DNA from 4 places in the Pantoea sp. sgz302252 genome. Region 3 is predicted to be linked to each of the others. Evidence: predicted binding sites of a transcription regulator. Region 3 holds the regulator's gene; each other region holds the start of a gene.

Region 1 (4,169 bases), on a different contig from region 3:
CTGCCGCAGCCAGGTGAAGCGCGTAGAAGGCAGCGGCGTGCGCCATCCGCTACAGGCATTACTGGAGATTATGGGATGATCTGGAAACGTACCGCCACGCTCGATGGCCTGAATGCCATGAGCGAAGGCAATATGGTCGGGCTGCTCGATATTCGCTTCGAGCATATTGGCGAAGACAGTCTGGAAGCCTCCATGCCGGTCGACAGCCGCACGCATCAGCCATTTGGCCTGTTACATGGCGGTGCTTCAGTGGTGCTGGCAGAAACTCTGGGTTCAGTGGCGGGGTATCTCTGCACACAGGGCGATGAGAAAGTGGTAGGTGTGGAAGTGAACGCCAATCACCTGCGCTCTGTACGAGATGGACGAGTGCGCGGTGTCTGCAAGGCATTGCATGCCGGACGCAGGCATCAGGTGTGGCAAATTGAGATCTTCGATGAGCACGGTAAATTGTGCTGCACCTCTCGTCTGACAACGGCCGTGGTGTAGGGCAATGTTGAGATAAATTGAACAACGAGGATTCTGAAAAAGCACCGCGCTACGGTGCTTTTCTTCATTATTTCTGACGATTTGTCTTAATAAACAGCATGACCAAAATCAATAATCATTAGCAGTGTAATTATTCGTCATTAAATATCAGACATTTCTCGTTTTATCAATGAGCACTTAAGGTGAGCTTCAGATTAATTCACTATCTTTTTTTAAACGAATGTAGCATCCTGCCTCCAGGCAGTTAACCTTGCCACAACGACACCTGCTTTTATCTCTTATATGGACTCAGTTTATCGGGAGATTTTTGGCGTTTGGCTCAGAACTCTGTTTTTTGAGCAACGTGAAAATTTGTTCTGTATCGCCTAAAGATTGATGATTTCCTTCGTTTTTTCCTTATGCGCTACTGGTTCACATGCTTACAGGAATTAACGATGGCAAAAGCCTTCGACACAACGCTGCTGCACCCCCGTAACTGGCTCACCTGGTTTGGTTTAGGCGTGCTCTGGCTGATCGTACAACTCCCTTATCCGCTGCTGTATATCATTGGCTCTTCTCTGGGTCGTGCCTCACGCCCCTTTTTGAAAAGAAGGGAAAAGATAGCGTCAAGAAATATATCGCTCTGTTTCCCTGACATGAATGCGCAAGCGAAAGAGAAATTAATCGAGCAGAATTTTATTTCTTTAGGAATGGGATTAATTGAAACGGGAATGGCCTGGTTCTGGAGCGATGCCCGGGTTAAAAAATGGTTTGATGTAGAAGGCTATGCCAATCTCACTCGCGCGCTGGAAGATAAAAAAGGCGTGATGGTGGTGGGGGTGCATTTTATGTCGCTTGAATTGGGTGGCCGTGCGATGGGATTGTGCCGTCCGATGATGGCAACCTACCGTCCGCATAACAGCAAAATGATGGAATGGGTGCAAACCAAAGGTCGCCTTCGTTCCAATAAAGCCATGATTGATCGTCGCAATTTGCGCGGGCTGGTGAGCGCGCTGAAAGACGGCGAAGCGGTGTGGTTTGCTCCGGATCAGGATTACGGCCCGAAAGGCAGTACTTTTGCGCCGTTCTTCTCGGTTCCTGAGGCGGCGACGACCAACGGTACCTACGTGCTTTCGCGCCTCTCCGGTGCCGATCTGCTGAGCATTACCATGGTGCGTAAAGCCAATAACCGTGGTTACAGTCTGCACATCAGCGAACTGATGACCGATTACCCGATTGAAGACGAGTTCAAGGCCGCAAGCTACATGAACAAGGTGATTGAGAAAGAGATCCTGCGCGCGCCAGAACAGTATCTGTGGGTGCACCGGCGCTTTAAGACTCGTCCGGCTGGCCAGTCCTCGCTTTATTGATCTGACTGTTTTACCGAAAGCCCTGCGCGTCTGTCCTGACCGCAGGGCTTTTTTGTTGGCTGAACCTGCGTAAACCCTATCTCATAAATAGATATTTTCTATACATCTTTTAAAAACCGCCGAATTTGCGGGTCGCTCACGATAAAGCCATTATTTTTCAAAGCATTGAACAATTAAATCGATGGCAACGCTCTCCGCGCACAGGGTCTATGCTTAGTGAAAGCCCCCAAAAAGGGTGATTCCGGGGAAAGCCCCTGCAGGCAAGGGGTTGAAGTGATAATCATTATCACTACCATAGCGGTATGCCCTGGTGGCTTCAACTCATAAGGTGAACCTATGGAATTGCAATCAGAAACCTTCAATCCTGCCGATTTTGCCTGGCGTGGTATCAGCATGACGCCAGAAGCCGCCGCGCATGTGCGCGAGCTTGCGGCAAAGCAAAATGTGCAGGGGATCAGGCTTGGGATCAAAACCTCCGGCTGCGCAGGTTTTGCCTACGTGCTGGACACTGTCACGGAACCGAAAGCCGACGATCTGCTGTTTGAATCGGATGGCGCGAAATTGTGGGTGCCTTTGCAGGCCATGCCCTTTATTGACGGTACCGAAGTCGATTATGTGCGTGAAGGCTTAAACCAGATCTTTAAGTTCCATAACCCGAAAGCACAGCATGAATGCGGCTGTGGTGAAAGTTTTGGGGTGCAGGCGGAGTAACCATGTCACGTAATATTGAAGCAACTGACGATGTCAAAACCTGGACCGGTGGGCAACTGAACTATAAAGAAGGCTTTTTCACCCACCTGCAAACCGATGAGCTGGCGAAAGGGATCAGCGAGGACGTCGTGCGCGCTATCTCGGCGAAACGTAACGAGCCTGAGTGGATGCTCGAATTTCGTTTAAACGCTTACCGTGCGTGGCTTGAGATGGAAGAACCTCACTGGCTGAAAGCGCATTACGACAAACTGAATTATCAGGACTACAGCTACTATTCCGCGCCATCTTGCGGCAATTGCGATGAAACTTGTGCCTCAGAGCCCGGTGCCGTGCAGCAGACGGGCGCTAATGCGTTTCTCAATGAAGAAGTTGAGGCCGCGTTTAATCAGCTTGGTGTGCCTGTTCGAGAAGGCCGTGAGGTTGCCGTCGACGCGATTTTCGATTCCGTATCCGTGGCGACGACCTACCGTGAAAAACTGGCGGAGCAGGGGATCATCTTCTGCTCGTTCGGTGAAGCCATTCATGATCATCCTGAACTGGTACAGAAATACCTCGGCACTGTGGTGCCCGGCAACGACAACTTCTTCGCGGCCCTGAACGCGGCGGTGGCTTCCGATGGCACCTTTATTTATGTGCCAAAAGGCGTGCGCTGCCCGATGGAACTGTCGACTTATTTCCGTATCAACGCAGAGAAAACCGGCCAGTTTGAACGCACCATTTTAGTGGCCGATGAAGACAGCTATGTCAGCTACATCGAAGGGTGTTCTGCGCCGGTGCGAGACAGCTACCAGCTTCACGCTGCGGTGGTCGAAGTCATCATCCATAAAAACGCGGAAGTGAAATATTCCACGGTGCAGAACTGGTTCCCGGGCGACAACAACACTGGCGGCATCCTGAACTTCGTGACCAAGCGTGCGCTGTGCGAAGGTGAAAACAGCAAGATGTCGTGGACGCAGTCCGAAACAGGCTCAGCCATTACCTGGAAATACCCGAGCTGCATTTTGCGCGGTGATAACTCCATCGGTGAGTTTTTCTCTGTCGCGCTGACCAGCGGGCACCAGCAGGCCGACACGGGCACCAAAATGATCCACATCGGCAAGAACACCAAATCGACCATTATCTCGAAAGGGATCTCCGCCGGGCACAGCCAGAACAGTTACCGCGGCTTGGTGAAAATCATGCCGACAGCGACCAATGCACGAAACTTTACCCAGTGCGATTCGATGCTGATTGGGCCAGACAGCGGGGCGCATACCTTCCCGTACGTCGAGTGTCGTAACAACACGGCTCAGCTGGAGCATGAGGCTACCACTTCGCGCATTGGTGAAGATCAGCTGTTTTACTGCCTGCAGCGCGGGATCAGTGAAGATGACGCTATCTCGATGATCGTCAATGGTTTCTGTAAGGACGTTTTCTCTGAGCTGCCGCTGGAATTTGCCGTTGAAGCGCAAAAACTGCTGGCTATCAGCCTCGAACACAGCGTCGGTTAAGGATTAAGGGACACACATGTTAAGCATTAAAGATTTGCAGGTTGCGGTAGAAGACAAAGAAATCCTGCGTGGCTTGAGCCTGGACGTTCGCCCGGGTGAAGTGCATGCCATTATGGGGCCGAACGGCTCCGGG
Region 2 (4,169 bases), on a different contig from region 3:
CACTGGCGGAATAGCAGGAATAGCCGAGCGGTTTTCCAGTTCGCTCATGCGCTGTTCCAGCAGTGCCAGCTTCTCGCGAGTGCGCAGCAGCACTTGCGTTTGCACGTCAAACTCTTCACGGCTCACCAAATCCAGACGGGTCAGCTGAGATTGCAGAACCTGACGGATTTTCTTCTCAACGTCATCACCAAAGTCACGCAGGCCTTGCGGCATGGACTCATGAACCTGGCGGGCAATCTGTTCAATTTTTTTCGGATCAATCATTACGGTTTCCCTGAGTCTGGTCGGTTTTGCAGAGTATTGTAGTGCCTTATGGCGGGGCTATAAACCAGAAATGTTTGAAGCTTATGCAAACCCGACCATTGCCGCCAATAATCATTAGCGTTATAGTTATCTCGCTTATTCTCAGGGCGGGGCGAAATTCCCCACCGGCGGTAAATCAACTCAGGTTGAAAGCCCGCGAGCGCTTCAGATTTCGGTCTGAAGGACAGCAGATCCGGTGAAATTCCGGGGCCGACGGTTAAAGTCCGGATGGGAGAGAGTAACGATCTACGGGCTCGACCCGCTCACGTTATTTTTTTGCCGCTTAGCCGGTGCTCCTAAGACTGCCCTGATTCTGGTAACCATAATGTTAATGAGGTCTTTTACCATGAATCAGACGCTACTTTCCTCTTTTGGTACTGCTTTTGAACGTGTGGAACACGCGTTAGCTGCGCTGCGCGAAGGCCGCGGCGTGATGGTGCTTGATGACGAAAACCGCGAGAACGAAGGCGACATGATTTTTGCCGCCGAAACCATGACCGTTGAGCAAATGGCGCTGACCATTCGCCACGGCAGTGGCATTGTGTGCCTGTGCATCAATGAAGAACGTCGCAAGCAGCTCGAGTTGCCGATGATGGTCGAAAACAACACCAGCGCGTTCGGGACCGGTTTTACCGTGACTATCGAAGCCGCGCACGGTGTGACCACCGGCGTTTCAGCAGCAGACCGCGTAACCACCGTTCGTGCTGCCATCGCCGATGATGCGAAGCCATCTGATCTGCATCGCCCTGGCCACGTTTTCCCACTGCGTGCGCAGCCGGGTGGCGTGTTAACCCGTGGCGGCCACACTGAAGCGACCATCGACCTGGTTTCACTGGCTGGCTTCAAACCTGCTGGCGTTCTGTGTGAGCTGACTAATGATGATGGCACCATGGCGCGCGCGCCGGAGTGCATCAAGTTCGCAGCCGAGCACAACATGCCGGTTGTGACCATCGAAGATCTGGTGGAATACCGCCAAAAGCACGAACGTAAGGCCAGCTGATTCAGCCTGAGCCTGAAAAGAATAACGCCGGGATAATCCCGGCGTTATTCTATGTACTGTTTGCCTGGCGGCACTGAGTGAGTGTTTTTGTCGGCCGGCGTTTGTGTCAGGCAAAATCCATCGACTGCAACAGCACCAGACTTAAGCCCATCACTGACATACCGCACAGCACGCCGTAACTTGGGTTGTTATGCGGGTCGATTTCTTTGGCGAGCGGCATCAATTCATCAACCGACAGCGCCACCATAATCCCAGCGACCGCCGCCATGATAGCCGCCATCACCACTGGTGACACCAGTGACCCCAGAATCAGCCACGCCAGCACACCGCCCAGAATTTCAGCCATCCCGGAAATACCCGCCCAGAAGACCGCTTTACGTTTCGAGCCTGTCGCCGCATAGACTGGCCCAGCCACTGCAAGACCTTCAGGAATATTGTGCAAGGCGACGGCAAGCGCAATCCCAAAGCCCAGTTCCAGATTACTGCTGGCAGTGACGTAGGTCGCTACGCCTTCCGGGAAGTTGTGCAGGCTGATACCCAGCGTCAGTAAAATGGCGGTACGACGCAGGTTGCGGGGCATGACAGCTTTATCACCCTGCATGAGATCTTGCGGATGTGCGTGCGGTAAAGCCCTGTCGAGCCCGAAATAACCCAGCAGGCCGATAACAAACATGCCGTAGCCGAGCACTGGCGACATGCCTTCCGTCCCGAGCGCGGCGGGCAGCATTTCCATCAGTGAGATCAGCAGCATAATCCCGGCGGCAAAGCCCAGAGAGAACGCCAGCACACGGTTGGAGGGCTTCTGCCCGATAACGCCCAGCACCGCGCCAATGAAGGTGGCCCCACCAGCCAGTAAGGTCAGGATCAAAGGAACTGACATGGAATCTCCTGTATGATAATGATTATCATTTATAGTAAAGTGAGCACGGCAAGAAAGCGAGTGCGCCGTGACGCTTTTACGTGTCCTTACATTCAAATTTCCTGATGATCTTCATCATGCTTATCTGAGTTCATCCCTGACAGAAAACGCGTAATGTAGACCTATCAAATCGACTGTTCCTGTAAGGATATCATCATGTCTTCTTCCCGTATGCCAGCACTGTTTTTAGGTCACGGTAGCCCGATGAACGTGCTGGAAGATAACGTGTACACTCGTGCCTGGCAGACGTTGGGAGAAACACTGCCGCGCCCTAAAGCGATTGTGGCGATTTCCGCGCACTGGTTTACTCGCGGGACAGGCGTGACGGCGATGGAAGCCCCGAAAACAATTCACGACTTCGGTGGTTTCCCGCAGGCGCTTTACGATACGCATTACCCGGCCCCAGGATCTCCTGAACTGGCACAGCGCCTGGTTGAACTGCTCGCGCCAGTGCCGGTTGCGCTGGACAAAGAGGCGTGGGGCTTTGACCACGGTTCGTGGGGGGTGCTGATCAAGATGTACCCGAATGCCGATATCCCGATGGTACAGCTCAGCATCGACAGCACCAAGCCCGCTGTCTGGCATCTCGAAATGGGGCGCAAGCTGGCGGCACTGCGTGATGAAGGCATTATGCTGGTGGCAAGCGGTAACGTGGTTCATAACCTGCGAACAGCGCGCTGGCATGGTGAAAACACACCTTATCCGTGGGCGACATCGTTCAATGAATTTGTGAAAGACAACCTGACGTGGCAAGGCCCGGCGGAAGAACATCCGTTAGTGAATTACCTTGATCACGAAGGCGGCGCGTTGTCTAACCCAACGGCCGATCACTATCTTCCGTTGTTGTATGCATTAGGCGCGTGGGATGGAGAAGAGCCAATTACGCTGCCGACTGATGGCATCGAAATGGGCAGTTTGAGTATGTTGTCGGTTCTGGTGGGTTAATCGCTAAATTGCCCGGTGGCGCTGCGCTTACCGGGCCTACAAAATCAAGCCGTAGGCCCGGCAAACAACGTGCCGCCGGGCAGTCCTGAAATATCACTCCACAAAAATATGCGGATAGAAGCGTGACAGATCCTGAGTGATCAACGCACGGTCTTCTCGAATGCCGATCCCGGCGGGTTGATCGTTGATAAGCCAGCTGCCGATCAGCGTATAGCTGTCGCCAAACTTTGGCAGTTCGCAGAACTGCTGGACGATCATCCCTTCTTCGCCGTAGGGCCCTTCTACTGCTTCCAGCACTTTACCGTTCTCAACAATGGAGACGTTAGCGCCTTCACGGGAGAAGATCGGCTTCATTACGTACTTTTCCATTTCTGGATAGCTGTCTTCAGCAAAATAGGCCGGCAGCAGATTCGGGTGATCCGGGAACATTTCCCACAGCATCGGTAACAGCGCTTTGTTGGAAATGATGCTCTTCCAGGCCGGTTCCAGCCAACGTACGCCAGCGTCTTCCAGCTTGGTGGAGAACATTTCGCGCAGCATGTATTCCCACGGATAGAGCTTGAACAGGTTACTGATAACCTGATCCTGCACATCGGTGAACTGGCCTTTTTCGCCAAGCCCGATGTCTTCCATATAGAGGAACTCGCTGGCGACGCCCGCTTCATTGGCGCAGTCCTGCAGATATTGCACGGTACCGCGATCTTCCACGGTGTCCCGACAGCAGGCAAAGTGCAGCAGGTTAAAACCGTGCTGTTCGCGCAGTTCGGCGAAACGCTCGATCAGTTTTTCCTGCAGGCTATTGAACTGGTCGCTGTTGGCCGGAAGCTGGCCCGTATTCTGCTGATCTTCCAGCCAGATCCACTGGAAGAAGGCCGCTTCATACAGTGACGTTGGCGTATCGGCGTTATTTTCCAGTAACTTAGGTTCACCTTTCCCGTCCCACGCCAGGTCGAGGCGTGAGTAGAGTGAAGGCTGACGGCTAGCCCATGACTGACGTACAAA
Region 3 (4,169 bases):
ATAACTTAGGGATCCTCGCCCGAGACCTCGTGAGCGACCATGACATCCTGCAAGTTGATATGCGCAATCACGGCCAGTCAGAGCGTTCATCTGAAATGACTTATTCCGCGATGGCTCAGGATCTTTTAGACACCCTTGATGCCCATAACATTGAAAAAGCCACGCTGATGGGTCATTCAATGGGCGGAAAAGCGGTGATGGCCTTCACGGCGTTAGCGCCGAATCGCGTGGATAAGCTGGTCGCTATCGACATCGCCCCCGTGGATTATCACGTCCGTCGTCACGATGAGATTTTTGCGGCCATTAACGCCGTGACCGAAGCGGGCGTGGCAACGCGTCAAAAAGCCGCTGAAGTGATGCGCGAGCATCTTAATGAAGAAGGCGTGATTCAGTTTCTGCTGAAGTCGTTTGTCGAGGGCGCGTGGCGCTTTAACGTGCCCGTCTTGTGGGATCAGTATGCCAATATTGTTGGCTGGCAGACTGTTCCTGCGTGGGATCACCCTGCCCTGTTCATTCCTGGCGGAAACTCACCGTACGTCACGCCAGAGTATCGCGATGATTTGCTCTCTCAGTTCCCGCAAGCCCGAGCGCATATTATTGCAGGCGCAGGACACTGGGTGCATGCCGAAAAACCGGACGCTGTGCTCCGCGCCATTCGCCGATATCTGGCTGAATGATTAAAATGCGAGCGACCGCACGCCAATGTGGCTCACGGCGTTGGCGTGTGGGGTTCGCTGATGTATGATTGCGCGCTATCTGCGCCGGGCCTGTCGTCCGGCGGCTTGTTTCCCCGAAGTCACTCTGAATCATGGCAAAAGAACAAACGGACCGAACGACATTAGATTTGTTCGCAAATGAGCGTCGCCCGGGAAGGCCGAAAACCAATCCGCTCTCACGCGACGAACAGTTACGCATTAATAAGCGTAATCAGCTTAAACGTGACAAGAGTAAAGGTCTCAAGCGAGTTGAGCTGAAGCTCAATAACGACGCCGTTGATGCGCTGAATGAACTGGCTGACGCCAGAAACATGAGCCGCAGCGAACTCATCGAAGAGATGTTGATGCAACAACTGGCCGCTCTGCATCGCCAGGAACTTGTCTGAAAATCCAGCAAAACGTCACTTTCATGTAGCAGAGAGTGCAGTCCAGCGCGTTTGCTGTTTCCGCGCACTTCACCTCCTGCTATCATTGCCTTTATCTGTGGGCAACATTCCACCACCATTTCAATACGTTTCAAGAGGTTATTTTACTCATGGCAATTACAGGCATTTTCTTCGGCAGCGACACCGGCAATACCGAAAATATCGCGAAGATGATTCAGAAGCAGCTTGGGAAAGACGTTGCTGAAGTGCATGACATTGCCAAGAGCAGCAAAGAAGATCTCGAAGGGTTCGATATTCTGCTGCTGGGTATTCCGACCTGGTATTACGGTGAAGCGCAGTGTGACTGGGACGACTTCTTCCCAACGCTGGAAGAGGTAGACTTCAACGGCAAGCTGGTCGCGCTGTTCGGCTGCGGTGACCAGGAAGACTACGCAGAGTACTTCTGTGACGCACTGGGCACAATCCGGGACATCATTGAACCACGCGGCGCAACTATCGTCGGCCACTGGCCAACGGCGGGCTATCATTTTGAAGCCTCTAAAGGCCTGGCTGATGACGATCACTTCGTCGGTCTGGCGATTGACGAAGACCGTCAACCAGAACTGACCGCAGAGCGTGTTGAGAAATGGGTTAAGCAGATTTCTGAAGAGCTGCACCTCGAAGAGATTAAAAACGCCTGATTGGGTGACGGCGCAGCGCCTGCGTTGCGCCGTATTAGCGATAGGTTGTGTGACATTAATAGCTAAAAGCAATCAAATTAATCGCTACAAATTTTTAACTTTTGGCCGCATGTCTGTACAATGTCCACTGTTTTGACGAGGTCTGAGGTTTCGCTTTGCCGGACGCCTCGTTTTTGAAAAGCATACTTTGCTCAGGGATTGCGGTTTTCATTTAAGGTTGACAGTTCTATAATGAGACGCATTATCCTGAATTCATTCTTAGTAATGCTTCCTGATAAGGAAGTGTATCGTATAGCAACAGGACTGATTCCGCATGACTGACAACAATACCGCATTGAAGAAGGCCGGCCTGAAAGTCACGCTTCCTCGTTTAAAAATTCTGGAAGTGCTTCAGGAGCCGGACAATCACCATGTCAGTGCGGAAGACCTCTATAAACGCCTTATCGACATGGGCGAAGAAATTGGTCTGGCAACGGTTTATCGCGTTCTGAACCAGTTCGACGACGCCGGCATTGTCACCCGCCACAATTTCGAAGGCGGTAAATCTGTTTTCGAACTGACACAACAACATCATCACGATCACCTGATTTGCCTCGACTGTGGCAAGGTGATTGAATTCAGTGATGATTCCATTGAAGCGCGTCAGCGCGAAATCGCCACTAAACACGGCATTCGTCTGACCAACCACAGCTTGTATCTTTACGGTCACTGCGCAGAAGGCGACTGCCGTGAAGATGAACATGCACACGACGATACTGATAAATAATCAGTATCCGTAGTATAAAACCCACCAGCAGAGATGTGCTGGTGGGTTTTTCTTTCCATTTATTATTATATTTTTCATTTCACTTACCTACATAAATATTTTGTTTAGCATTAAATATTTTTCTCTTCATCGACCACCACCCTCAGTGTCATCATAAGGCGATGTTAGCTTATCTCCATCTATGTCAATCACAATCTGATTAGTTCTTATCTCAAAATAATTATTGGGATCAAAGCCATGAAAATCTAAATTATATAAAAACTCTCCTATGCTAATGTCAGAAGAATCATCTAAAGTACACAACTCATTAACTTTCAGAACATAGGGTTCATCCTTTTTCACCTGGCAATCAAAGTAAGTCAACGCAAGAATTGAAAAGAGGTTTTTGTATATTTCCTGATCAACAAACCATTGCTTATTGACGATAGAATACTCTAAGGAACCTATATTGTAATGATGTCTCCCTGGCAAGAATGCATATGCAGCGTTCAATTTAATTGTAAATGAATAAATTTTTCTTGCTGGAATTTCCTCCCATCCATCTCTACTTTCATTAACCTCATCATCAAAATGCCATCGATGACCAAGGTAATATGAACTCACGCCATCCGAAGCTATTGAAAATGCATGACCATATAAAGGGTAAAACTCCGGATCATCTATAGCAAGCCTACTTTTATGGATATAATATGTCTGATGGCTTCGGTTATAAAAACCAACCTTAGCAACAATATCATGACCTCTATTCTGAACTAAAAGATGAGCATAAATATGTTTCTTTTTTTGCATCACGCTATTTCCTTCCTCGCTCAAACTATAGTAAGAATATATTTTCCCAACCTTTCCATCCAGGGTTAAATCCGCACCAGGCAAAGGATCAGTCATTGCCTTATTACGCCGTCCTTCACTGGAATAAGGATATCCATATGTGTATTTTTGGAGAATAACATCTTCACTTGCAAGCGCACACGAAAAGTGAAGGGTACACATTAGCGCCGCTGTTATTTTTATTAAATATGAATTATTATTCATGGCACAACCCACTATTCAATGATCAATTAAAACATTCCAGATAAACATACCGCTTCCAATCGGTTATCTATAAATGCTACTATCCCTACACATCTTCACTAACTGATGTCAACTCAAAATATCTTTCAACATTATATGCATTTTTAAACACATACTGACTGTGCTCAATTTTTAATGCATCAGCATTTTTCACATAGGATTTATTATTATTAAAACCTCCCTTAGTTGGCATATCATCGGTACCCATCCCTCCATATTCACCTTGTGCACCATTTCGATAAAAATGGGAAAGTTCATGACAAAGTGTAGATACCCTGGAGTTTTTTCCTGTAAGCGGCTTGCATACAAAATTTTGACATATATTTATACGCAGCGTGCTATTGTAAAATACAGGATTCAAGAGATATGTCTGATCGGCCGTAACGTTAGCTGAAGCATCATTCCTATCCGTTTTGTTAACAAAATTACCGTGAAGACGTGACTCTATATCATTAGGATCTTCAACAGTTATTTTTTCAGCTATAAGAATCAAACGGTCTACACTCTCTTTCATGAATTGATAAGCTGTAATACCAGTTCTTTTCTCTAT
Region 4 (4,169 bases), on a different contig from region 3:
TCTGATCGGGTGTCAGCTGCGGCATATTGTCGTCGGTGCCATCTTTGGTATCGGCAAAGCGCAGGCGGTTCCAGGTATAACCGGCAATCGTGCTCAGACGCGGGGTAATTTGATTACGTGCTTCCAGTTCAATGCCTTGTGAATGGACTTTTCCGGCTGGCAGGAACGTGGCTGTGCCAATATTGGTATCACGAGTCGCCACGTCTTTTTGGGTCAAATCATACAGCGCGAAGCTGTACATATCGCTGGTGCCAGGCGGCTGGAATTTAAGCCCAGCTTCATATTGTTCCGCCGTAGTCGGCTTCAACAGATTGCCGTCCGGGCCGACCAGCATCGCCGGAGTGATCGCCTGGCTGTAGCTCAGGTAAGGCGACAGACCATTTTCGAAGGCATACAACAAGGAGCCGCGAGTGCTGATGTGATCGTCAGAACGGCGTGTGGAGGTGCCAAAGGTGTCGCTCACCTGCTGCGAAACAATGCGGTCATAGCGTGCAGACAAATCCGCATGCCAGCGATTCCAGACCATTTCGTCCTGCAAATACACACCTGCCTGATAATAGCGACGGTTGTTGTCATCGCTGTAGGTCACGGTGTGCCCGGTTTGCGGGGTGGAGTAAGTCCATGGATTGAGCGGAGAAGCGCCGCCTGCGCCGGTCCATAAATCGTTCCGGAAACGATGGTATTCGCCGCCCAGCACCACGGTGTGAGCCACTTCGCCAGTCGTAAAATCAGCCTTAATACGGTTATCCGTCGACCAGCCATCCAGAGAACCTTTTGAGCCGCTATAGCCGCGAGCCAGCATGTCGCTGCCATCAATCCAGCCCACCTGATAAACCTGATTCAGGTTCACATCCGAATGGGTATAGCTGCCGCTGGAGTGAACAGACCAGATGTCGTTGAACTGGTGATCGAACTCATAGCTGTAAATCTGCTCGCGACGCTGATAGCCATCGCCCGCGTCACCTTCGTTGGTGTGATTGCTGAGCTTGCGTCCGTTGTGCTCATAGCGGGTGCCGTCGAGCGGCAAAGAACCGTGATAGCCGCCGGAGGGATCTTTTTGCAGATAAGCGCGAAGCAACAGGCTGGTGTCTGAGTCTGGCTGCCAGAGCAGGGAAGGGGAAATGGCGTACCGTTCTTCGCGGGTATTGTCGAATTGCGTATCGGTATTACGGGTAATGCCAATAATACGATAAGCCCACTGCTCGTTAATGGCATCAGTGTAATCAAAAGCCGCGCCTTTGGTATTTTGCGTGCCGCCAAACGCCTGTATATGGCCTTCAGATTTAAACTGAGGGCGCTTCGAAGTGAGATTGACCAGTCCGCCTGGCACGCTCTGACCGTAAAGTGCGGAAGACGGGCCTTTAATCACATCGATTCTGTCGATAAACCACGGGTCGATTTGCAGCACGTTATGACTGCCGCCGTCACTCATCAGGCGCATACCGTCGAGGAAAATATTATCGACGTCGCCGCCGTGGAAGCCGCGCAGGGAAATCGCGTCAAATCTTGTCGCTGCGCCGCCAAAGGTGCTGTAAACACCTGGCGTGTAGCTCAGCGCCTGGCTGACGTTAGTGGCACCCTGATCTTCCATCTGCTGGCGAGTCACCACCGAAACAGATTGCGCAGTGGTGATCAACGGCTGATCGGTTTTGGTCGCGCCGGTAGAGGTTTTGGCGGTATAGCCTTGCGTAGGTGCTGTCGCGGATTGTGCAGGCTGCGCGGTTACCACTACGGTTTCTTCCGCCAGAGAAGAGCAGGGAAATGCCAGCGCCAGGGCGCACAGCACCGACGAGCGTTTGAAAAGCAAAGTGTTATTCATCGCATAATCCTGAAAAACGCGGCCTGGCACTCCTGTGCGCCACCGTGTCAAAGCGTGTGAAAATGTCATTTTTCATTAAAAATAATGCGAATTATTATTGTTTGCGTTAACTGAATCAAGCGAAGAAGAGTGTAGAAGGAGGCGGCTACCAATATTGGTAGCCGGGGAAGAGCAGGGCGGTATACCGATAACATGCTCCACGAAACGAGTCAGGTTCTTTTGGCCAGGTAATTGATCTGTTTGACCTGTCTATGTGTCGTGATAACACAATGTATTACGTTACTTGAATAGGATTGAGTTAATGAAAAAGGTTCACAATTTTATGGGTACCGTCAGCACATTGCCCCAGGTGTCGTGGTCTGCATGCCACGCCGTACTGCCGTCTTCGTTTATCAGCGCCTGCGGCAGGCCCCGGTAGTCGCAGTGGTACAGGTGGATTGTGCGTACCGGCGTGTACACCGGGTCCATCTGCCGGGCCATCTTTCAACGTTCAGTCCGCAGCCTGCCAGCCACTGTATGGTTTCTTTGCTGACGCACTGGCGGTGGATTTCCTGCGCCAGTACATCAAGCTTCTTTGTCAGCACTGGCCGCAGCGTGATGCCAGTGCCCACCTCCGCCAGGCAGCGACTGACGGGCAGTCATCCCTGGAATGTTTGGACCACAATACCCTTTTATCAGTACGTTAAGATCTCGTTTTCTGTTAAATAACTAATTTCGCCATCAATTCAAACACTGATATTCATGGCACTATTATTTTATTGGCATCTTCTAACCAACAATCAAGTGATTTTATTCTTACAATACTTTCATCATCGCCTTTATATAAGGGATTTGGTTGCCCAACTGTAGTAATAAAAAAATCAACTCCATTTGGGCACTCGATGAAATCATAATCAATTATATAATCACCAGGAATGATCCCCGCCGGGGATATTTCTAGGTGGTATACATCTGAGAAAACAAGAAATCCACCAATTAGATTTTGTTTATCATCATACCCCCATTCCTCTTGTGGTGATAATCTGGATATGGAATCTATTTTTATTCTAACTTTCAAGTCCCTGCTATTTATCTCCAAAGCAATAATGGCACGATCGCCGAGATATAGTCTTTCAATCAATTTTTCACCCTCAAATTAATACACTTCACCAGAACATATGTTATCTGCCGAGTCAGAATCCATTTCACCTTCAGCAGAAAGTGCACAATAACATTGTGTAAACGAACCACTTTTACATGATCTCAATGTAAATATATGCAGTAATGGCTGTATAGTACTGAGAACTCCAATGCCTTTGATACTGAAGTGAGCCTCTTTGCTATCCCATTTTACTACGTTACCATTGGCATCAAGAGAAGCTCCCTGACCAGTCTCATGCGGGCCTGTTCCGGGTAAATGAGCATGGCCATGTGGTTTTTGAACACTTTTATGGCCTAATGGGTTTAGTCTGTACGCATTTGAGCCATTCTCATAAAATGTATGTGTATCAGGACTATTTAGTCTTTGCGGTGGATAAGGCCCAGTTGAACCGCCCATAGGCTCCATCATGACATTCCCCTTAGGATCTGCGATAAATCGACCAACAGGCTGCCCGGTAATAGGATCTACCGTGCATTGCTGGTTAGCGGCAAGACCAAGCGGGTCTGTAAAATGCAGTGGGTTAAGTGGATACGTATACAAATTCCACCCACCCCGTAACCCAATCGGATCCTGGGTAATATACCGGCCCTGTTGTGGGTCGTAGTAACGGTGACGGTTGTAATACAGCCCGGTTTCTTCATCGGACTGCTGGCCCGGCAGACGGATAAGCTGTTGCAGGTTTTGTGGATTATCCTCGTGCAGCAGATTGCCCCATTCGTCATATTCCGCCTGCCAGGCGAGGCTGCCGTCCATGTTGATTAACGCCAGCGGCAGTCCGCGGTGGTCGCAGTGGTACAGATGAATTTTCCGATCCGGAATATAAACAGGCTCCATCTGCCCGGCCATCTGCTCCACCGTCAGCCCACAGCCTGCCAGCCACTGGCGGATGTCCTCGCTGACGCCGTTCTGCTGAATTTCCAGTTCAAGCCTGTCCAGCAGCGAGGTCAGTTCCGGCGGCAGCGTCACGCTGCCTTCCTGTTGCAGCTTTTCCGCCAGCGTGCGGCGGGCCGCTTTTCTCAGCTCCGCAGCCGGTGTTTCGATGCGCAGCAGTGGCGTGAAGCTGCCCGGCAGATAAATTGTCTGGACGCGGGTGCCTTCCGTTTCCGTGGTGGTCAGGCGGTCGCCGTCCCAGCCGTACCACACCGTCTGCTTCAGTTCCGGCTGGCTGCAGCTGCCGTCGTGGAATACTGTCGCCTTCCACACCTGTTT

The links. The regulator Fur, encoded in region 3, represses iron uptake genes when iron is present. The targets are predictions, from matches to a motif close to ATAATAATGAGAACNACTATCAA.
Region 1: sufA (Fe-S cluster assembly scaffold SufA) is a predicted target of Fur. The motif match lies at 2,109-2,131, and genes of this name have one in related genera.
Region 2: zupT (zinc transporter ZupT) is a predicted target of Fur. The motif match lies at 2,196-2,218, and genes of this name have one in related genera.
Region 4: ACLW56_RS24560 (TonB-dependent siderophore receptor) is a predicted target of Fur. The motif match lies at 1,898-1,920, and genes of this name have one in related genera.

Annotation. Positions count from the first base shown of each region.
Region 1 covers NZ_JBLFJW010000004.1:97,699-101,867, reverse strand. The annotation lists gene ACLW56_RS04650 (FAD-binding and (Fe-S)-binding domain-containing protein) at 1-79, shown strand, start outside; gene menI (1,4-dihydroxy-2-naphthoyl-CoA hydrolase) at 76-486, shown strand; gene lpxP (kdo(2)-lipid IV(A) palmitoleoyltransferase) at 921-1,835, shown strand; gene sufA (Fe-S cluster assembly scaffold SufA) at 2,172-2,546, shown strand; gene sufB (Fe-S cluster assembly protein SufB) at 2,549-4,036, shown strand; gene sufC (Fe-S cluster assembly ATPase SufC) at 4,053-4,169, shown strand, end outside.
Region 2 covers NZ_JBLFJW010000023.1:47,364-51,532, reverse strand. The annotation lists gene ubiK (ubiquinone biosynthesis accessory factor UbiK) at 1-264, opposite strand, end outside; FMN riboswitch at 398-547, shown strand; gene ribB (3,4-dihydroxy-2-butanone-4-phosphate synthase) at 650-1,303, shown strand; gene zupT (zinc transporter ZupT) at 1,410-2,183, opposite strand; gene ygiD (4,5-DOPA dioxygenase extradiol) at 2,379-3,167, shown strand; gene ACLW56_RS17055 (glutathionylspermidine synthase family protein) at 3,261-4,169, opposite strand, start outside.
Region 3 covers NZ_JBLFJW010000035.1:54,835-59,003, forward strand. The annotation lists gene ybfF (esterase) at 1-677, shown strand, start outside; gene ybfE (LexA regulated protein) at 809-1,102, shown strand; gene fldA (flavodoxin FldA) at 1,252-1,782, shown strand; gene fur (ferric iron uptake transcriptional regulator) at 2,096-2,548, shown strand; gene ACLW56_RS21235 (hypothetical protein) at 2,675-3,580, opposite strand; gene ACLW56_RS21240 (hypothetical protein) at 3,666-4,169, opposite strand, start outside.
Region 4 covers NZ_JBLFJW010000061.1:5,468-9,636, forward strand. The annotation lists gene ACLW56_RS24560 (TonB-dependent siderophore receptor) at 1-1,819, opposite strand, end outside; gene ACLW56_RS24565 (RHS domain-containing protein) at 2,132-2,287, opposite strand; gene ACLW56_RS24570 (DUF6258 family protein) at 2,559-2,939, opposite strand; partial or broken gene ACLW56_RS24575 (RHS repeat-associated core domain-containing protein) at 3,447-4,169, opposite strand, start outside.